One region of the Brevibacillus sp. HB1.1 genome, then DNA from elsewhere that is predicted to be linked to it. Evidence: riboswitches for the same ligand, from Rfam matches in the RefSeq annotation. Region 1 holds a riboswitch; each other region holds the start of a gene.

Region 1 (7,466 bases):
CTTATACAAAGCGTTGACAATATCTTTTGAAGTAATAATTCCAATTTCCTCTAATTCAAATAAGGAAGCATCATCAATTTTCGTATGGAGCGAAATTCGTCTTTTAAAAGTGTACTGAAGTACTAAAATACCAATGACTCCGAAAGAAATCGCATAAAAAGTCGATAACTTTAGTAGAACGCAAACAAGAATAAGTCCCGCTAGCCCATACTGGCTATATGTAATCTGCTTAATCTTTTGCTCCCCAGTCTTACGGAAAAACGAAAATCCTTTTCCAGGTTGATAATCCGTTAATTGATTTTGTAGCATTTTCTTAAATTTCCCAATCCCCCAAATGCCACCAATTACAAATAACAAACCAATAAGAATAAGAATGACATTTCCAGCAAAAATGCCTACAATAGTAAAAAGGCCAAAAATAATGACACTTTTCCATAACGTCTTGATTTTGGCGTTAATTTCTTTGACACTCTCATCTTGTGTATCCATATAGGTCCCCCCTCTATCATTATGCTATTATATTACTTTTTTCCCATATAACACAAAATGTTCTTGCTATTAATCGGCACGCTGAGTAAGACAGCGGCTTTTTTGCATGCAAAAGATCATTTATGATAAGCTATCTTCCAATTGGAAAAGCAGGAGGAAACAATCATGCAAAAAACAACAAGCGCAAATGCGATACGCACCCTTTATGAGCAACTCATCACAGGCTGGAATGATCGCAGTGCTACTGGTATGTCCACTCCTTTTGCGACAGAAGGTGAATTGATTGGCTTTGATGGCAGTCAGATCATTGGGCGTGACGAGATTTTCAGTCATCTCGACGAAATTTTCTCCCATCATCAAACACCTCCCTTTGTCTATAAAATCCGGTCGGTACGGTTGTTGAGCGAAGAAGTTGGTATCGTCCGAGCAATAGCAGGCATGATTCCACCAGGAAAAAGCGAGTTGGACCCCGCATTGAATACGCATCAGACGCTCGTAGCGGCAAAGCAAGGAGACAAATGGGAAGTCACACTCTTTCAAAATACCCCTGCTCAGTTTCACGGTAGACCCGACCTAGTCGAGCAGTTTACAGAAGAGCTGCGGCAAGGGTTGCTCTAAGGAGGGACTTACGCATCATGCATCATGCAGTATGCGTTTTACGAAATGGAAGTCATTTTGAATATTTGAAAATGGTGTATGAATGCGAATAAAGATGCCTCCAGTAACCTGTTGCATACAAGGTCAATGGAGGCATCGTCTTCTTTACATCTCTACCTTACGCTTTCTTCTCAATCCATGGCGTTCCTTTGCTTTTTCATACTGTATGCGCTCTTCTTCTGTATCAGGAATGACACCAGGTACGATCGTCGGCTTTCCTTGATCGTCGAGGGCAATCATCGTCAGATACGCGCGTGCTGTCATGCGCTTTTCCCCCGTCAACAAGTTCTCCGCTTCCACTCTCACGAATACCTCCATCGATGTCTTATGGGTCCAGGTGACATAGGCCTCCAGGTTGATCGCTTCCCCTGTTTTGATTGGTGCGAGAAAATCGAAGGAATCACTGGACGCAGTGACAACAGGTTTACGGCAATGTCGCATGGCTGCGATGCAGGCGATCTTGTCTACATATGCCATGACTTTCCCGCCGAAAATGGTATGGTGGTGATTGGTATCCGGTGGCAAGACGAGATCAGTCAAAAAGGTTCTCGATTGTTGGATCGGTCGTGCTTCCGTCATCATTTGTGTGGCTCCTCTCATCGTGTGCACCTTCCCTACTGGGATGTCAAACGATTCCGAATCGCCTTCGTTGCCGCAACCATGTTTCGTAATGACTGAACGGTTTCTTCTCTCCCTCTTGTCTTCAGCCCGCAATCCGGGTTAATCCAAAATTGATCGGGTGGAAGTACTTGTACACCCCGTGCTACCATATCTTCCATTTCTGAGACTGCTGGAATTCGGGGGCTATGGATATCATATACGCCGAGCCCGATGCCTTTGTCATACGTACCTGTTTCGAACACAGACACGAGCTCTCCGTGGCTGCGGGAAGTCTCAATCGAAATTACATCGGCATCGAGTTCGCTGATGACATCCATAAAATCATGGAATTCGCAATAGCACATATGGGTATGAATTTGGGTACTTGGCGCAACGGTAGAGGTCGCTAGACGAAACGCTCTGACGGCCCATTCGAGATAAGCTGCTTGCTCTTCTTTTTTGAGCGGCAATCCTTCGCGAAGTGCTGGCTCATCGACTTGGATCATGAGAATACCCGCCTCTTCCAAGGCTTCTACTTCTTTTCGCAATGCCAAGGCGATTTGCTCGCACACTTCTTGTCTGGAGACATCGACCCGCGCGAACGACCAATTCAAAATGGTCGCTGGACCAGTTAACATACCCTTCATTGGTTTGTCCGTCAATGATTTTGCATACACACTTTCTTTGACTGTCATTGGTGCAACAAACTCCACATCTCCGTAAATAACAGGTGGCTTTACGCAACGGGAGCCATACGACTGCACCCAGCCATTTTTCGTGAACAAAAAGCCATCGAGCTTTTCTCCAAAATATTCGACCATATCTGTTCGTTCGAACTCCCCATGGACGAGGACATCCAGACCGAGCTCTTCTTGTATATCGATCCATTCCTTGATTTGCGCTTGAATGAAAGCATCATATTGCTCCGCTGCCCAGTTACCTTTTTTAAACTGTTGTCGGGCTTGGCGAACCTCTGACGTCTGCGGGAAGCTACCAATTGTGGTCGTTGGCAGCAGTGGCAACTTCCACGTATTTTGTTGAATCTCACGACGTTCTTGGTATGGAACGCTTCTTTCAGGTTTTCCAGCTGCCATTTGGCGTAGCTCATTCTTCACTTCTTGACGATTCCTCGCTGGGGATAGTGCCAGCTTGAGCAAGTCCGTTTCATTTTGAGCAATCTCTTTTGAGATGACATACTTACCATATCGGAATCCTCGGACTAAAAGCTGAACTTCCCCCAACTTTTCATCCGCAAATGCCAATGCAGGCATGACTTCCTCAGGCAAGTCCTTCTCTGCTTCAACCGATACTGGTACGTGCAATAAGCTACTGGACGGCTGCAACCACAGCTTTTCGAGTGGAACAATCTCGGAAATTTCTTTGACTAGTTCCCACTTCTCCTCAATCGATGCACGCCATATGTTTCGACCGTCGATGATTCCCGCTGCGAGAATCTTGTCTGCTGGAAACCCGTGTGTTTTGAGATTGGTCAGATTACGCTTCGCTCCGTGTACAAAATCAAGACCGATTCCTTTTACCGGTAAGAAAACTAGCTCCTCATACCAATCCACCGCTTCAAAATAAGTTTGCAGCATGCACTGGATATGCGGTAGTGCTTGACCGATTTGCGTATAGATACGTTTGATGATGGCGCGATCACGCACCGAGACATCCAGTACAAATGCAGGCTCATCGATTTGCACCCATTCCACGCCGTGTAGCTCCAACTCCCGGAGAACGTCTATGTAAAGCGGAACGAGTTGATCCACGATGGGCTCAAATTCGTTTTTCTCATATCCTTTGGACAATTTGACAAACGTATACGGACCTACAATGACAGGCTTTCCGATGATTCCAAACTTTTCTTTGGCCTCCAAATATGCCTGGAGAGGCTTGTTCTCCGTAATGACTGGTTGACGTTCACCGAACTCCGGGACGATATAATGGTAGTTCGTGTTAAACCATTTCGTCATTTCACTGGCGACAGCTTCCTTCGAACCGCGAGCCATGGCGAAGTATGTGGCTAACGAAACCGGGCCACCCTCGTATTCATAACGCTTGGGGACCATTCCAAACATCACAGCCATATCCAGCATGTGATCGTAGTACGTAAAGTCACCCACAGGGATCAGCTCGACCCCTTTTTCCTGCTGACTCAGTAGATGTTGTTGACGGATTTGTTCCATTTGCTGCTCCAAGCCCACCTCACCGATAGTGCCTGCCCAAAATGCTTCCAATGCCTTTTTCCACTCGCGGTTCTTCCCGATCCGTGGATATCCCAAATTGCTGCTTTTCATGAGCTTCCACTCCATTCTTTATTCGATCTTGACTTGAATCCGCCCAATAAAAAAAGCATCTCCAACGATCAAAAAGAACGTTAGAAATGCCAAATAAGCACTGAGATCACAGCATCCTAACACCTCCCTATCTCCCGTAGGTTAAGCAGTGTCGTCGAAACAGGCAGGTCTCCTGACTTTGGGATCATCATCTGCACATGCCTTCCCAATCCGTTTGGATCAGTGGCTGAAAAATGTGCCGACTCCCCTCATACAGTGGCGGGACCGTGTCGGATTCTCACCGACTTCCCTTTTCATCCTTGGTCCATCTTGATGACCAAAGAACCTGTTTCCACTCTTATGAAATTGTCATGGTTCTGTGAAGTGCCCCCCATAAATTAGCAGGGCAGCATACTGTTCATACAGTAACACAGAATCCATTTTTTGTCATACTAAAATTTAAAATCATCATCGGTCAACGGCTCTACGTTTAGCGTACGGACATAGCCATTTCCTTTTTTCGAGAAGAAGTCATGCTGCTTCGTCTGCGTGCGAATGCCGTTCAGTACGATCGGGTTCACTTCTTCCTCTGGGAATAACGGGTCCAGCCCCAGATTCATCAATGCTTTGTTCGCGTTGTAACGCACGTACACATGAACCTCGTCAGCCAATCCGATTTCCGTATACAACGAAGTCGTATAGGCCTCTTCATTTTCTTGCAGCTCATGCAAAAGGGCATACAGCTCCTCTTTTGCTGCGGTCTGCTCGACCACACTCAGACCTTGATATACTTCTTGCGCAAGAACGCCGACATAGAGTCCGTGGATGCTCTCGTCGCGAACAATCAGGTCGATAATTTCCCCGCTGCTAGTCATCTTTCCTTGCCCCGCCAAATAGAGCGGATAGAAGAAGCCGCTGTAAAACAGATAGCTTTCCAGGAAGACAGAGGCTACCATCGCCATGTACAAGTCTTTCGGTTTCTCAATTTCTTGATAGCGTTTCGAGATGAGGGCCGCTTTCTTTTGCAGATGCGGATTGTTTTCCACCCACGAAAAAATACCGTCAATCTCTTCTGTCGATGCCAGCGTTGTAAAAATACTGCTGTACGATTTGGCATGGATTTGCTCCATCATGCCCATGAAGGCGAGAACCGCTTTTCTTTGCAGTCCATCGACATGCTCCATGATCTTCGGCATCCCTACTCCACCTTGGACCGTATCCAGCAAGGTGAGACCGCCCAATACTTTTTTATACGTGTCCCGTTCAGTCGCACTGAGCTCCATCCAGGACATCTTGTCATCTGACAGTGGGATCTCATCATCCGTCCAGAACTGCATGATGTTCTGATTCCAAAACGTCATCGTAAAATCGTCGTCCGGCCTGTTCCAATTGACTGCTTTCATATGGCGTTCCTCTTCTCTTTTTGCTTGATGCTTTTCCTTTTATGAAGCTCGTTCACTAGATCGCGCAGCTAATGCACTCTTCTACAGTCAAATGCTTCGTACGCGTATAGTAGAGTGACTTCAGACCTTTTTTCGCTGCGTAAATGTAATAGCGAGCCAGTTCTCTGGTTGAAATATTGCTGTTCACGTGCAGCACAGTCGAAATTCCTTGGTCAATGTGCTCTTGAATTTCGGCAATCAGATCAATCACTTTGAATTGATCGATCACATACGCCGATTTGTAGTAAAAATAGTTTTCCTGCGACAAGTACGGCATCGGGTAATACGTCGTAGAGTTAGCATATGTTCTCGTTTCGATATGCTCAACGATTGGCATCACACTAGAAGTCGCATTCTGAATGTAGGAAATACTCTGAGTCGGTGCAATTGCCAAACGGTACGCATGGTAGACGCCATGCTTTTGCACCTTTTGCTGTAGTTCCGCCCAATCCTCTGACGTCGGAATGTGCATTCCTTCAAAGAGAAGCTTTGCTTTTTCCGTCCGCGGGCTGTAATCGTTCGTCAAATACTTGTTAAAATAAGTGCCTTTTGCATATTCCGATTGTTCAAAGCCCAAGAAGGTCTTGCCTGTTTCCTTGGCAATTTCCATGCTTTTTTCCAAAGAGTAGAAGTTCATCATCATGAAAAACGTACGAGCGAAGTCCTTCGCTTCTTCACTCTCGTAGGCGATTCGGTTCTTTGCCAGATAACCGTTCAGGTTCATCGCACCGAGACCTACTGAGTGCAGCTCACTGTTTGCCTTTTGAACGCCTGGAGCGTTTTCTACACGCGTCATGTCACTCACGGCTGTAATGGCTTCGATTCCTTCGTGGACGGATTCACGGATCATTTTGCGTTCCATCACGTTGACGATATTGAGCGATGCCAAATTGCAGCTAATATCGCGACGGATGATATCCATCTCGCCGTAATTGGTGATCGTCGAAGTCTCCTGCAACTGGAAGATTTCCGTGCACAGGTTGGACATTTTCACCGAACCGAGATCTTTCAGTGCATGGTTGTTGTTCGCATTCGTTTTGTTCATGATGTACGGATAGCCCGATTCCATTTGAATCATCGCGATTTTGGTCAACATCTCGCGTGCGCTCATCACGGTCTTTTTCTTGATGCGATCGTTTGCCAAGAGCTCCTCGTACATGTCATCGAGGTCCATATCATCCAGATGCACACCGTATTCTTTGTACACGGAGTACGGAGCAAACACAGTCAATGGCTTATTTTCTTCAGCCAGCTTGTAGAACACGTTTGGTACGATCAGGCCGATGGACAACGTTTTGATGCGTGCTTTTTCATCCGCATTGATCTTTTTGCAATCGAGAAACTCGTTGATATCCCAACCGAAGATGTTGTAGTACGCTGCACCCGAGCCTTTGCGTTGCCCCATTTGATCTGCGTAGGAAAACGCATCTTCCAACAGCTTGAGAACGGGCATGACACCTTTTGCTGCGCCCTCGACGCCTTTGATCGGCTCTCCTCGTCCGCGGAGCTTGGACAAGTTCACGGCCACACCGCCGCCAATTTTGGATAGCTGCATACAAGTTCCCAAAATAAAGTTGATAGAGTTCAGTGAATCATCCATTTCGAGCAAGAAGCAGGAGACCATTTCTCCACGGCGGCTTTTGCCTGCATTCAGGAAGGTTGGTGTCGCTGGTTGCAAGCGTTGATCCATCATGGATACTGTCAAACGCTTAGCGAGCTCAAAGTCACCTTGTCCAAGGGACAGTGCCACAACGGCCACCCGGTCTGGATACTGCTCTAAGTACATCGATTTATCGTTCGTTTTCAACGCGTAATCTTTATAAAATTTGGAGATAGCCATGTACGAAGCAAATTGAAAATCAGCGTCATAGGCCAAACGGTACACTTCATCGACCTGCTCAACAGTGTATGTTTCATAGACGTTTTCATAGAAGTCATTCTCGATCAAATAGTCCATGCGCTCTTTGACACTGCCAAAAGTCATCGTATTGGACTGCACTTC
Region 2 (7,466 bases), on a different contig from region 1:
ATCGGCGGATGAAGTGGAGCGTTTGAAGCACGCTGTTCAGTTGGTCGAGGAGTCCTTGCGGGAGACCCTGAAAAAAGTCAAGACAGGCATGACCGAGACAGAAATCGTAGCTGAGCTGGAATTCCAGATGAAGCGCTTGGGTGCCGAAGGTCCGTCCTTTACATCCATGGTATTGGCAGGGGAGAAGTCGGCACTGCCACACGGGAAACCAGGAACGCGCCAGGTGCAAGAAGGCGACTTGCTTTTGTTTGATATCGGGGTAGCAGCCAACGGATATGTATCCGATATTACCCGTACCTTTGCTGTAGGCGAGATCAGTGCTCAGCTTCAAGAAATTTACGAGACAGTATTGGCTGCCAACGAAGCGGCCATTGCTGAGATTCGTCCGGGTGTGACTTTTGCGCATTTGGATAAAACCGCTCGCGATGTCATCACCGCAAAAGGCTACGGAGAATACTTCATGCACCGTCTTGGGCATGGACTTGGGATGGATGTACATGAATATCCATCTGTTCACAGCCAGAACCAAGAAGTGCTTCGTCCAGGGATGGTCTTTACGATCGAGCCAGGCATCTATCTGCCAGGTGTAGGCGGAGTGCGGATTGAAGACGATGTATTGGTTACGGAAACGGGCGTTGAAATTCTCACGCAGTTCCCGAAAAAACTGACTACTATCAATGAATGAATAAATCGTAAAAATTGAATACGTATCGAATGGTGCTAGATGGCATATGCCGTCAGCTTAAAAGGGAAGTCCGGTGAGAAACCGGCGCGGTCCCGCCACTGTAACGAGGAGCAACTAGCGAATAGCCACTGTTTTTTGCGAGACAAAAAATGGGAAGGTAGCTGGGTGTGTTGATTCGTAAGCCAGGAGACCTGCCATGCGATCATATACAATCGACCCACGAGGATGGGGCAGATGTGGAAACAGCCTATGAAACGGCGCCTTTGTGCCTGCTTATAGCTATATCTACGTTTGTCATGCACCTCCCGATTGAAATGGGGGGTGCTTTTTTTGTGGAGGATTTCGTTCAACTCATCATATACATACAGAGAAGGGGATTACAGATGTTGAAGACAAACAAACCACATACAGTAATGAAAGGACTAGCTTTCGGTATCATGACAGCTGCCATGCTTTTGGTTTCGGCATGCGGCTCCACTACGACAACACAGGCTCCAGCCAAAACCGAACAAACGGCTGCACCAGCAGCAGAGAGCAAGCCTGTAACACTAACCAATAATGGCATCGAAATGACCTATCCAACAGCACCTGAGCGTGCAGTGACTTTGAACCAACACGTTACCGAAATCATGCTGGCATTGGGCCTGGCTGATAAAATGGTCGGAACTGCATACCTAGACGATAAAATCCTTCCAGAGTTAAAAGCAGATTACGACAAGATTCCGGTACTGTCTGACAAGTATCCTACGAAAGAAGTGCTGCTGGCAGCGAACCCAGACTTCGTGTACGCCGGATGGAAAAGCGGCTTCGGCGAAAAGGGTGTAGGATCGATGCAGGATTTGGAAAAGGTCGGCATCAAATCGTATCTGCAAGCGTCTTCTAGCATGCCTGGCCCGACAATCGACGATGTGTTTGCAGACATTACGAATATTGGACGCATTTTCCGTGTGGAAGACAAAGCCAATGATTTGATTAATAAAATGAAGAGTGAATTGGATCAAACGATTAGTAAAATTGGCAAAGTGGACGAGCCGCTTAAAGTATTCGTGTACGACAACGGAGAAGATAAACCATTCACAGCAGCCAACAACTACATGACGTCCTTAATCAAGACTGCTGGTGGTAAGAACATTTTTGATGACATTCAAAAGGGTTGGGCAGAGGTCAGTTGGGAACAAGTAGTGAGTCGCAATCCTGACGTGATTATTATCGTAGACTACGGTGATAGAACCGTTGAGCAAAAACGCAATTTCCTTTTGACCAAAAAAGAACTGGCGGATATCCCGGCGATTAAAAATCAACGACTAATGGTATTGCCATTGTCCGCGGCTTCTGAAGGCGTTCGAGCACCGATTGCGCTAAAAATTTTGGCGGAAGGACTCTACCCGGATAAATTCAAATAGAGTACACCCCTTTTAAGGGAGGGAATAACACTGCAACAGATCAAGTTACCTTATATCATCATTACTCTACTGGTCGGACTCTTCCTCTCGATTACGTTCGCAGTTACCTTGGGATCAGTGGAGATTAAGCCGACAACGGTATGGAAAATCGCCTTATCAAAAATTCCGATATTGACCCAATGGATTGAGGTGGATTGGTCCAAAGGGGAGCAAACGATTATTTGGGATATTCGCTTTCCGCGTGTACTCTTGGGGGCGATCGTCGGCGCAGGTCTGTCTGTCGTGGGAGTAGCGATCCAGTCGTTGGTTCGCAACTCCCTGGCTGACCCGTATGTGTTAGGTGTATCTTCAGGTGCTTCGGTTGGAGCTACCTCGGTCATTATATTCGGAGCATTCAGCATGTACGGGCAGTATGCGCTATCCTTTGGCGCTTTTACAGGCTCCCTTGTGTCAATCATTCTCATTTTTACGCTATCCCGTATCGGAGGACAAAACTCCACAGTACGCCTGCTCATGGCTGGAATTGCGATATCTGCGATCTTGTCTGCCATTACCAGTCTCCTTGTCTTTTCAGCGCCGAATGAGCATGGAATTGGGACGGTCCTGTTTTGGTTAAGTGGAAGTCTGGCTGGCGGGAAATGGGAGTACCTGACTATTCCTACATTGATTGTCGTCATCTGTCTCATCGTCTTAATGGCCCAATACCGCTCGTTGAATGCGATGCTGATGGGCGAGGAGTCAGCGGGGACATTGGGGGTTAATACGGTACAATTCCGCAAGCTTCTCCTGGTGATCACGGCACTTCTCACGGGGGTAATCGTGTCCATCGCGGGATCAATCGGTTTTGTCGGATTAATGATGCCCCACATCGTCCGTGTGATGGTCGGATCAGATCACAGACGTGTTCTTCCTGTCAGCGCTTTATTTGGCGCGATATTTCTAATCTGGGTTGATGTAGTCGCCAGGCTCGCATTTGCACCGGAAGAGCTGCCAATTGGTATTTTGACAGCGCTGTGTGGAGGTCCATTCTTTATCTGGTTGATGTTGCGGAGTTCTTATTCCTTTGGAGGTAGCGAACGATGAATTTGTTGGTGGAGAATATATCGGTCGAACTGGAGAAAAAGGAAATCCTTCGCAACGTCAGTCTGGAGGTGCGCTCTGGAGAGTTTGTGGGGCTGATCGGGCCGAATGGCAGTGGGAAGTCCACATTGCTAAAAAGCATTTATCGCGTATTGAAGCCGCGTTCGGGATGGATCTCGCTTGATGGCGACGACGTGTATAAGTTAACCTCACGTCAAAACGCTCAGCGAATGGCGGCAGTACGGCAGGAGTCCTCTGTTGAATTCGATTTTTCGGTAACCGAAATCGTGAATATGGGACGTGCTCCGCATAAACGGCTGTTTCAGTCCGATAACGCAGAAGACGCTCGAATTTGTGAAGATGCGCTACAGCGGGTAGGGATGCATACATATGCCGATCGCAGCTTTTTCAGTTTATCGGGTGGGGAGAAGCAGCGGGTGCTGATTGCCAGAGCGTTGGTGCAGCAAGCTGAGTTTCTTGTCCTTGATGAACCGACGAATCATTTGGATGTTCGATACCAATTGCAGGTCATGGATCTGGTCAAAACGCTGGGAATTACGGTCTTGTCTTCGTTGCATGATCTCAATATCGCAGCGATGTACTGTGATCGTCTGTACGTGATCTGTGAGGGGGAAATCGTTACCTCAGGGACGCCGGAGGAAGTCTTGACACCCCAGCTGATTCGGAATGTTTTCGGCGTAGAGACAGAAGTGACGACCCATCCCATTACAGGCAAAAGACATGTGTATTTCTACTCGGAAGCGATCCGTGTGAAACCATCTATCCAGAAGGTAATGAGTGGAGCCAACGGATAGGGGCGGAGTTGAGTTTTCTGTGATTTTCATAAGGGGATGCCTAGTCGGCGTCCTTTTTTGTTAAGGCTACAGTATATGGATTTCAAATAAATTTTTTATCATACAAAAAATTGTTGAAGAAGAATTTACAGAATAGTATGGTTAAAGAAAGGGATGAAATTGATGACGAGGTGATGGTCTTATGTCCAAAGTAGAGCAGCGTTTAAAAGAGTTAGGGTATGAGTTGCCGCCAGTTCCTCCAACCATGGCGAACTATGTGTCATGTGTACAGACTGGCAATGTCATTTATACATCCGGTGCTGGGTGCTATGTAAATGGAAACCCGATATATCTAGGCAGGCTCGGATCGGATGTGACGATCGAGCAGGGCTACGAGGCTGCAAAGGTCACGGTTCTGAATCTGCTAGCCATTTTGAAAAGCGAGATTGGTGATTTGGATCGAATCACACGGATTGTCAAGCTGTTCGCACTCGTCAGCAGCGCCCCTGATTTCTACGAGCAGCCGCGGGTGGTTAATGGAGCTTCTGATTTCCTCATCGAAATTTTTGGTGAAGCGGGTAAGCATGCGAGAGCGGCAGCTGGGACATCTGTTCTTCCGTTTAACAATCCGATCGAAATTGAGATGATTGTGGAAGTGAACGAGGGGTAATATGAAAAACGTACATCCGATATTAGCAAGCTACATTCCGGTAGTAGAGGGACTGGCACGGACATTTGGCGAGCATTGTGAAGTGGTATTACATGATCTGACAGGCGATATTTCCTCATCGATCATTGCCATTTCCAACGGCCATGTCAGTGGCAGGCAAATTGGTTCGCCGGTAACGAATTTGGCACTGCAAGCTTTACGTACGGCGAAGGTCAGTGAAGAAGCTTTTGACCTCAACTACCGCAACGACACCATCAAAGGCAAACAGATCAAATCGAGCTCCATTTACATCAAGGATGAGCAAGGAGAAGTCATTGGCAGTCTGTGCATCAATCTTGATATCACTCATCTCGTAATGGCGCAATCATTCATCGAATCGATGATGGTGATCCAAGACAAGCGTGAGTCAGAAAAAGCGGAAGAGAACTTCGCCCCGACTGTCGGGACTTTAATGGAGCAAATGATAGACGATTGCCTGAAACGAACAGGCAAACCAATCGCCCTGATGCAAAAAGAAGAGAAGATTCAATTTATCCACCAGTTGGATGAAATGGGTCTCTTTTTGATCAAAGGAGCCGTGCAATACGTCGCGGATTTGTTGGATATATCCAAATTCACGGTTTACAACTATCTCGATAAGAAAAATCCATAGAACAAGATGGGAGATGACCCGTATGACGGAAGTAACGAGAGAACAGGCGCGCAAATTTCATGACGGTGTTCACGTTCTAGATGGGCATTTTGATCTGCTGATGGATGTGGAGATTCAGCGTGGATACGGTCGAACCAAAATGATCGAGACAGAGTATTTGCCACGGTTCCAGCAGGGTGGCGTGCATTCCATCGTAGCAGCAGTGTTCGTAGAGGATGCGTTTGTACCGGAGATGAGTCTGCGCAAGGCACTCAACCAGATCAGCGCTATGCATGCAGAAGCGGCAGAGTCTCCCGAGCACATCGTCATCGCGAAAAATCTGGATGATTTGCAGCGGGCAAGAGCGGAGCAAAAAGTATCGTTCATTCTGTCGTTGGAAGGGGCAGAGCCACTGCATAACGACCTGAGTCTCTTGCGTGTCTTTTATGAGCTCGGAGTACGGATGATGGGGCTGGTCTGGAGTCGGCGCAACTTCGTTGGGGACGGCAGCTTTTTTGCACCGGTTCGCGAAGGAAAAAAAGGGGGCATCACCGATTTCGGTGTGCGTCTCATCGAGGAAGCGGAAAAGCTGGGCATCGTCATCGATGTGAGCCATTTGAATGACGAAGGGTTCTGGGACGTGATGGAAATTGCTGAAAAGCCCGTGATTGCATCTCATTCCAACAGCCGAACAGTCGTGCCGACAATGCGCAATCTGACAGATGAGCAAATCAAAGCGATTGCGGAAAAGGACGGACTTGTCGGGCTGAATGCGTTTAGCATGTTTGCAGCGGCTAACAGCGCTGACGCAACTATTGAGAGACTGATTGATCATGTTGACTATATGAAAAAGCTTGTTGGAGCAAGGTACATCGGTATAGGCCTTGACCTGTGCGATGATTTGACGAAATATTTGCCCTTGGACAAGATTGCCAAAACCAAAGAGATGCCATTTGATGTAGTAAAAGGCCATGCGTCACTTCCGGAAATTACGCGTGAGCTAATGAAGCGAGGGTACACGGATGCAGAAATCGAAGGAATCTTGGGTGGTAATTTCCTCAGAGTGTATCAGGAAGTGTGGAAGTAGATCAGATAACAGGAGGAATGGCGGATGGCACAGACTGGGCATAAACGAGCTTCTTTTGGCTATTATCAATCTGGCATCAAGGTAGCTGATATACGCTTTGAGGATGGGGAAGTTTGGTATCGGGGCACAGGTTGGGATACAGGTGGTGCGGCTAAAGGTCTGTTTGCACAACTGGCTGAAGGGGAAGCAGCCTACGAGTTGCCTCTCCTCACCCTGGCACAAAAGCTGCTCGAATGGGAGCAAATCGACTGGGAGAGCGATCAAGTCGTGTTTCCGGAAAGTGGAGGGCACTACCAACGTCACCTGTCCATCGAAGGTACAGGTCCTGCAGGGCAAAAGCAAGCGTGGATATGGGCGGTGCGCGAAGCAGCGCAGCCAATTGACTTGATCATTTGTGAGAACGAAGTCATCGCTTTTGTGCTGACAGGTCGTGGCGATAGCGCTGTATTGGCTAAAACAGGGTGGGAGGATTTGACGCCGCTCACGATGTGGCAGGACCCTCAGTTGTCCGAAGTTAACTACGGTGTACATCATTTGGGTAGGCATGATGTAGAGATGAGAGATGGCATTCGTCTGGCGACCGAGGTTTGGCTGCCCGCAGGTTTGACGGAAGGACAGCGAGTTCCAACGATTTTCATGCGCACTCCCTATGGACGAATGGATGGCATTTTTCGCCGTTTACCCTTTGTAGCTCGCGGATATGCGCTGGTTGTTCAGGATACGCGCGGGCGTGAAGATTCCGAGGGAGAGTGGATTCCACTCGTTCACGAGCGCAATGATGGAGACGACAGCCTCAACTGGATCGCGAGTCAGGAGTGGTCGGATGGCAACATCGGGATGCTCGGCGGCTCGTATGTGGGCTATGTGCAGTGGGCTGCGGCCGCTAGCGGCAATCCGCATCTGAAGGCGATTTTTAGCTACGTGACAGTAGGGACGCCTTACGTGGACATCCCACGAAAAGGGGGAACGATTCTTGGTGGTCTGTCATGGATTTTCATGATGGCAGAGAAGCGGCGAAATGTCGCGGCTCTATCCCGAGATGACTGGAGTGAGGTCATCAAGGTGCGCCCGATCAAGGAAATCCCGCAAAAAGTGCTGGGAAAAGAAATTCCGTTT
Region 3 (7,466 bases), on a different contig from region 1:
AATCACCCTTTGGTTCTCCTTCCTCGTATACGTCCTCGCCCAGCTCTGGCATAATGAGGCTTCCCTCATCTCCATGGAAATTCAGAACAATCATGTCGGTATTTGGGTAGAGGTCGCTACCATTCAATACATCAATCAAATCGCTTGGTCGACCAATCCAGTACGTAAAGACTCGCGCTCCAAAATACTCAAGTGTATTCCGGATTGCTTGGCTGTCCAGATCTGTATCCGGACCAATTACTAAGGCAACATTCATTTCAGGTTTACTCATCGTGATATTCCTCCATTTTGTTGTAAGTGGTTTTTATTTGTGGGTAGACAAAACCATTTACATGGAGGGGGTCGGGCCAACTGGTGGATGGCAAGACGTTACTTCTTCATCATCATGATATAGGTAAACTCCTCTTCAATTGGAAATTTTTAAAATTTATAGCAGTATATCACTCGTAACATGTCATGTAAAGTTTTTCCGCCCCTCGTTTTGCAGCGATTACGCAAACCCTTTTTTGATTTTGGTCTTCATGTCACGATACAGCTCTCCGTATGTAATCGCATGCTCGATATGCGAATAGGAAAGTACGGAATCGCCATCCTTGCTCTCGCAGCATGCAAAGAACAAGCTTTCCATCAGATTGTGATTTTCGATGGAATTGGTAATGTGGACGCAATCCTCAATCGAATCATGAGCGTCATGCTTGTAAAAAAGAAATGTCCCTTCTTTGAACGCCCCTTTTTTGTTAGCGTCTTTCCAAATGAGCATGCCCAAGGTAATAAAGTACCCGTCCTGGAAGCGGATGACGCCGGTAATGACAGAATTAATCGTGGTCGGAATGATCGCAATCGAGTCATTGAGCTGATTGACGTATTCATACAATGCTTTATTGGATTCTTGAAGATCAGCGATTGGTACATGAAGAAGCTGCTTGTCTCTTAATTTTTCTACGAGTTGCTGAACGCATAGCGTCTTATTCAAAGTTGAAATCACAACCTCATCACTTCCCCCATTGTAAGTAAGTGCCTTCTTTACGTTATTCGTGATGAATGGACATATCCCTACAAAATCCGCACAATCTTCTTACTTTTTCAGCGAGAATCAAATTTTACCATACGTAAGAGGCATGGAAGTCGGTAGTCTGTCTGCAAAAGGCGAACACGTCCCCCTTCACCAGGGTTCATGTTGAAATTTCCAGCAGGGTCGAGGGTGGGTACGGGGATCATTCCATGAAAAAAGCCCTTCACGCCTTGATGTGGCGAGAAGGGCCTCTTGGCGCGAACTTACGCCTTTCCCTTTAAATAATCATCTTTTATCTTCTTTTCCTGCTCGACGGTAGTCATCTCTTTCTCCAATACTTGATACATCAGTTCATCCTTCACCTTACGTGAAATTCCTTTTTCCTGGTGATTCGGGACCGATGTACTCATGACAGAGTCTTGTTCCATACCAGCGTACCTCCATGGCTTTTTGGGGTTAGCTTGCCCGAAAGCCGCCACTCCATTCACCACACCTGCTGAACACTGAGCATTTTTCGCAGCTCGTCGACCGTGCGTGGAATATTTCCGCCAAGTTCACGCTTCCACTGCTCAGGCAGTGCCTCCCACACATCAACGAGCAACGGCATACCCAGATGAAGACTCTCCAGCATGGTTCTATTTTCCAATGCCTCCTGCGGATCTCCCGCGAAAACAAGCCTGCCTTCATCCATGATGCAAATCCACTCTGCCCATTCAAACGCGATATCCATATCATGTGTCGCCATCAAAACAGTCGTTCCTTGCCGGTGAATCGCATCGAGCTCCCGCAGCAAATTTTTAGTCTGATAGCGATCCAGATACGCAGTAGGCTCGTCCAACAGCAAAAGCTCTGGCTCCATGACCATGACCCCCGCGAGTGCCAGACGCCGTTTTTGTCCCAGGCTCAAATGATGAATCGGAGCTTCTGCCAGCTCTCTCAACCCGAATGCATCCAGCACTTTTTCTACCTTTGCCCGTATGACTTCCGTAGGCAGCTTTTGATTGCATAAACCGTAGGATATATCTTCTGCGACCGTACTTGCGATCAGCTGATGCTCGGGATCTTGAAAGACCAAGCCTACCTTTTGCGTCATCTCTTGTAGTGCGGCTCGTTTGTAGACAAGCGGTTTCCCCTTCCACAGCACCTGTCCCTTCTGTGGCTCGATGATCCCGTTCCCATGCAAGAACAAGGTAGACTTCCCACAGCCGTTTCGTCCCAAAAGGACACATTTTTTCCCCTCTGGAATCCATAAGGACAGCCCAGACAGGACCGGTCCCCGCCCTCCTGGATACGTGTACTGCAAATCGATGAACTCCAACAACCGTGATGTCATAACTACCAACCTCCTGTCCACCACTCAAGCAGCACCAGCAGCATACAGCCTGCGATTGACTCCCATTCATAACGTCGCGAACGAGCATGGGTATGAAACGCGAGCACCTGCATGCTCTCCCCGAAGCCTCTAGCCGCCATTCCTTTATGCAAGGCTTCGTATTTGCGCATCGCTCTGACAAACAATTGCGCAACGAGAATCCCTGCATCCCGAAGTGTCGCTCGGAAGCCGCGATGACCTCCACGCGAACGTTGGGCAATCCAGAGCTGGTGAGAAATTGTTACTAACACAAAAATAAACCGATACATGATCATTAATAAATCAGTCACAAGGACAGGCATACGAAGTCGGCGAAACACCTGCAAGATTTCGGCAAACGGCACGGTAAACAAAATGAAGGCAAAGCAAGATAAGCTCGCCATGGTACGCCAAAATAAGATCCAAACTTTACTGAATGATGACGTCGGCACATAGAGCACATACGAACCCAACTCCCATGCTGCCGCGACCTGGACCTGTACTTCGCCTGCTTTCGCCCCTTCTACCAATAGGGCAGGGAGCCCCGCCGCGAAAAACGAGAGCGACACGATCATAAAGGCACAATAGATACGGACAGGTATACGGGCATACACCACTACCCATACCGTCATCCAAACAACGACGGCCATCTGCATCCATACATGTCCCACCAAGACGAGCAGTAACAATGCACTCGCCAGCAAGAGCTTATGAGCTGGCGGCAGACGTTTCAGCCTGTTTTGATAAGAGAGAGAATCAAGCTGCAGCCCGTTCATTTTTTCCGCTTATCCAACCGACCTTTGTATAAGCCCACGGCGTAGCCAACCACTCCCGCTCCCAACGCCGCCTGCACCGCAAACAATAGGCTCTCCGTCTCTCCCCCTGGCGGTTCTATCAGCGGCTGGAACCACGGTTCGTAGTTCGGAGCAATTTCCTTGATCGCTTCCTCCGCCACGCCGTCTGCGCCGCCAAATTCCGAATCCTGCACCAGCAACAGTGGGACAATCGCCAGTACGATTACCCCCAAGAGTAATAGCCAGTTCCATCCTTTTTTCACAGCGATTCCTCCCGTTTGAGCAAACGAAGCTGTGTAAGCTCTTTTGCGTTGTAAGATAACAACCAGTTCCAAACAAGAACGGTCAACAGACCTTCACTGATTGCGAGCGGAACTTGCGTGAATGCAAAAATTCCTGCGAATTTGGCAAACGAGGCCAACACTCCACCAGATTCAGCTGGAAATGCGAGTGCCAGTTGAATCGAAGTCACCACATAGGTAGCGAGGTCAGCCAAGGCAGCCGCCGCAAAAACAGCCAGACGCTGGCTTCCGCGCACTTTCATGATCACCCGATAGATTCCGTATGCCACCAGTGGTCCTACTACTGCCATGGATACAGCATTTGCCCCTAGCGTAGTCAAACCTCCATGTGCCAAAAGCAAGGCTTGAAACAAGAGCACCATGCTCCCTAACACAGACATCGCAAAAGGCCCAAACATAATGGCGCCAAGGCCCGTTCCAGTCGGGTGAGAGCTGCTGCCTGTAACTGAAGGGATTTTCAGTGCAGATAAAACAAAGGCAAACGCTCCTGCAACACCAATAAGGAGCTTCATTTCGGGATGTTCTTTTACAATCTTGTTAATCGAGCGAATCCCAAGAATAAAAAATGGCAAGAAGACAGCCCACCAAAATAAGGCCCAGGATAATGGCAAATACCCTTCCATGATGTGCATCGCATGTCCTGTCTCTGGTTCATTGAGCAGGAAATACAGGACAAAGCCCGCGATCATCAAACAAGTAGATACGAGACGAGATCGATTCATGTTCCTTCCTCCTTCACTGACTTTCGTTCTTTTCCTACAAACAAAAAAATCCCATCCATCAATGGACGAGATGTGCACACAAAACAACAGACTGACATACAGCCTCATTGCCTCGTATTCACCGCTCCTTTCCGCGAAGGTTTTGTGGGTGTGGCTACTAGGTAGGTCTCCTGGCTTCCAGATCCATACGCTCTTTGTCCTTCCCCATACAAAAATGAGTGGTTTCCTTCTCAAAGAGAGCTCCCTGGTTACAGTGGCGGGACCGCTCGGGACTTTCACCCGATTCCCTGTTACCCTTTATGCGTCACATAAAGGCACCTAACGCCGATCATATGAAGTTGACAGACAATTCATGTTTGTCCCACATCATTATAACGGATCACTACATAAATCGGAAGAATATAAGCAAAAACGCATAAGCCGATGCCCCACTACAAACGGAGCCATCGACCTATGCGTACTTGTTCTATCTATTCTTTTGCGTCTACGCCAATTACTTCACTAATATGTTTAAAACCATCGCGCTGCATGAGCTTGAGTAGCTTTTTGTTAATTTGCTTGGCGATACCTGGGCCTTGATAAATCATCCCCGTATACACCTGAACGAGACTGGCTCCTGCTCGGATTTTCGCGTAGGCGTCTTCGCCGTTATAAATGCCCCCGACACCGATGATGGGTACCTTGTCTCCTACTTCTTGATAAATCTCCTTCACCCAAGCAGTGGAACGCTCCGTAAGAGGTCTTCCGCTCAAGCCGCCCGCTTCCTCGGCAAAACGATGTCCGGAAACCGCCTCGCGTGACAGTGTCGTATTGGTAGCGATAATTCCGGCAATGCCTTCTTCAACAGCAGCGTGAACAACATCGCGCATGTGCTCATCCGACATGTCTGGTGCTACTTTCAGCAAAATCGGCTTTTTCTTGATGGAACGTGCTTCCATTTCGGTTGCCTTTTCCCTTACTGCACGCACCAAATGACGCAAGCTCTCTGTCTCCTGCAAGTCACGCAGATTCGGGGTATTCGGAGAGCTGATGTTAATGACGAAATAGTGACCGTATGCATAGAGCATGTCCATACATTTGCTATAGTCGATGGCCGCCTCTTCATTCGGCGTTACTTTGTTTTTCCCAATGTTAATCCCAATTGGAACATCTGAGTATGCGTAATCGACCAAATGCTGGGAAGCCAAATACGCACCGTGATTGTTGAAGCCCATCCGGTTAATGACAGCTTGATGTTCCGGCAATCGGAACAAACGCGGCTTCGGATTGCCTGGCTGCCCCTGCGGTGTCAACGTCCCGATTTCCACAAACCCAAAACCAAGAGCACCCAACGCATGATAGACTTCCGCATTTTTATCAAAACCGGCTGCAAGTCCGACTGGATTCGGAAACGTCATTCCCCACAGCTTATTCTCCAACCGCTGGTCTTTTACCTGATAGATCATCTTCAGGATGCTTTTGCCTGGAGCAGAATCCTCCACCAGCCTTAAGGCACCAATTGTCTTTTCATGAATCTCTTCCGCATCATGCTGGAACAGGTATTTTCTTATGAGCTGATACATCGGCTGCACTCCTTACTCCGTTTCTACCTTTTTACCTCATAGTAGAATACCATACTTTTTCGGGCGGATGTAACCTTTATACGTTGATACATATTTCCAAGCAAGCAGGCAAATCCTAACAGCACCACCACGTACAGGGGGATAAGTCTTCATGAAAGTGGACGGAAAAATCGGGATTGGTCAAGCCATTATGGTGATGATGCTGACGATCGGCATTACGAACCACGTAACCGTCATCCCCCTCTTATTGAGTAAAGCCGGAAGAGATGCTTGGTTGAGCGTGTTGCTTGCTGGTATCCCTTTTTCCTTCTGGGCGTACTTGCTGTTTGTGGTTAATCGAAATATGAAGCAACGTTCTTTGCATGAATGGCTCGCCCAACGCTCTGGAAAAATCGTCAGCCATCTGTTACTCATCCCCATCATGGTCTGCCTGTACATGATGGCCCTAACCAATCTGATCGATACCCAGACATGGACGACCGTTAACTACTTGCCTCGAACACCAGAGTGGGTGACCGCCTTAGCCTTAATGGGACTATGTATACTCGCTGCAATTGGTGGAATAACCTCTGTAGGAATCACAGCAGGAATCTTGCTGCCCATCGTGGTTATGCTCGGATTTTTCGTCGCTTTTGGCAATATTCCTAAAAAGGATTATAGTCTTTTGATGCCACTTTTCCAGCATGGGTATCGTCCTCTTTTTCACGGGATGCTCTATGTAGGTGGCGGCATTTCAGAGATGTTCCTGCTACTATTGCTCCAACCTCACGTACGTAAGCCATTGCGCCTCGTACACTTTTTGGTCATGCTCGGCATCACGCTTGTGCTGACACTCAGTCCGTTGACAGGAGCTATTGCGGAATTTGGACCAGTGGAGTCTGCACGCCAACGCTTTCCGGCATTTGAGCAATGGCGGCTGCTCACAATTGGAAAAGACATCGAGAACATGGAGTTTTTCTCCATTTTTCAATGGCTCGCTGGGGCTTTTATACGCATCACCATTTGCTTGTTGCTCTTGGGAGATTTACTCACGATCCGTAACCGAAAACAGCGCAACTTCATGATGATATTTCTAGGTGGAAGCATGATCGCCTTTACCAGCCTCCCCTACAGTGACATGCAGTTTGTATCCTTTCTGACGCACGTATACTATCCGCTTTACTTAGCCATTATCGTTGTGATTACTCTCGCACTCATGCTGGTTACTCTGCGCAAGCCATCCAAACAGGAGGGAATAGGCCATGACCCTTGAAGAGGAACTGCGGGAAAAATTCGCGCATTGTGCGGACGTCGTTTTTATGCGCACGGTCACATCCGAGGACCAGCCTGTATTGATGCTTTATTGCGAAGGACTGGCAGACGTTCGTCAATTACAAGATACGGCATTGCCGCAATTGGAGCGATTCCTGGCTATTGGTGATTTGCGTTCTCTGCCTCTTTTCCCGCTCTTCACGAACCCAGAGTTGTGGGTTGAGAGACTGTTTGCAGGAGATTTACTGATTTTTATTGGTGACTCTCCTCCGTTTGCCTGGGACATCTCCAATCGTCCAGAGCGCACTCCTGAAGAATCTAATACAGAGATTTCGATAAAAGGTCCTCGGGACGGCTTCGTCGAGGATCTCTCCACGAACGTTGCTCTCATTCGCAAGCGCATGCGAACGATTACTCTGGCCTATGAGCCTTTTATTCTCGGAACGCGCTCGCGCACAAGAATCGGTATGAT

Evidence for each region. A riboswitch is a leader RNA that binds a small molecule or an ion and turns the genes downstream of it on or off. The one in region 1 is predicted to bind cobalamin.
Region 2: it holds a riboswitch for cobalamin, as region 1 does, so the genes downstream of both, HPY27_RS19995 (ABC transporter substrate-binding protein) here and metE (5-methyltetrahydropteroyltriglutamate--homocysteine S-methyltransferase) in region 1, are expected to answer to the same signal.
Region 3: it holds a riboswitch for cobalamin, as region 1 does, so the genes downstream of both, HPY27_RS26155 (energy-coupling factor ABC transporter permease) here and metE (5-methyltetrahydropteroyltriglutamate--homocysteine S-methyltransferase) in region 1, are expected to answer to the same signal.

Annotation. Positions count from the first base shown of each region.
Region 1 covers NZ_JABMIV010000001.1:59,192-66,657, forward strand. Annotated here, with positions in the region: gene HPY27_RS00270 (hypothetical protein) at 1-489, opposite strand, end outside; gene HPY27_RS00275 (SgcJ/EcaC family oxidoreductase) at 655-1,107, shown strand; gene HPY27_RS00280 (acyl-CoA thioesterase) at 1,252-1,746, opposite strand; gene metE (5-methyltetrahydropteroyltriglutamate--homocysteine S-methyltransferase) at 1,761-4,043, opposite strand; cobalamin riboswitch at 4,189-4,387, opposite strand; gene nrdF (class 1b ribonucleoside-diphosphate reductase subunit beta) at 4,475-5,425, opposite strand; gene nrdE (class 1b ribonucleoside-diphosphate reductase subunit alpha) at 5,481-7,466, opposite strand, start outside.
Region 2 covers NZ_JABMIV010000008.1:66,777-74,242, reverse strand. Annotated here, with positions in the region: gene HPY27_RS20000 (M24 family metallopeptidase) at 1-685, shown strand, start outside; cobalamin riboswitch at 699-898, shown strand; gene HPY27_RS19995 (ABC transporter substrate-binding protein) at 1,069-2,088, shown strand; gene HPY27_RS19990 (FecCD family ABC transporter permease) at 2,113-3,171, shown strand; gene HPY27_RS19985 (heme ABC transporter ATP-binding protein) at 3,168-3,983, shown strand; gene HPY27_RS19980 (RidA family protein) at 4,165-4,632, shown strand; gene HPY27_RS19975 (helix-turn-helix transcriptional regulator) at 4,634-5,284, shown strand; gene HPY27_RS19970 (dipeptidase) at 5,307-6,350, shown strand; gene HPY27_RS19965 (CocE/NonD family hydrolase) at 6,375-7,466, shown strand, end outside.
Region 3 covers NZ_JABMIV010000013.1:121,739-129,204, reverse strand. Annotated here, with positions in the region: gene HPY27_RS26185 (hypothetical protein) at 1-271, opposite strand, end outside; gene HPY27_RS26180 (hypothetical protein) at 491-985, opposite strand; gene HPY27_RS26175 (hypothetical protein) at 1,276-1,440, opposite strand; gene HPY27_RS26170 (energy-coupling factor ABC transporter ATP-binding protein) at 1,497-2,345, opposite strand; gene cbiQ (cobalt ECF transporter T component CbiQ) at 2,348-3,139, opposite strand; gene HPY27_RS26160 (energy-coupling factor ABC transporter substrate-binding protein) at 3,136-3,420, opposite strand; gene HPY27_RS26155 (energy-coupling factor ABC transporter permease) at 3,417-4,181, opposite strand; cobalamin riboswitch at 4,325-4,518, opposite strand; gene HPY27_RS26150 (quinone-dependent dihydroorotate dehydrogenase) at 4,652-5,743, opposite strand; gene HPY27_RS26145 (GerAB/ArcD/ProY family transporter) at 5,895-6,995, shown strand; gene HPY27_RS26140 (spore germination protein) at 6,985-7,466, shown strand, end outside.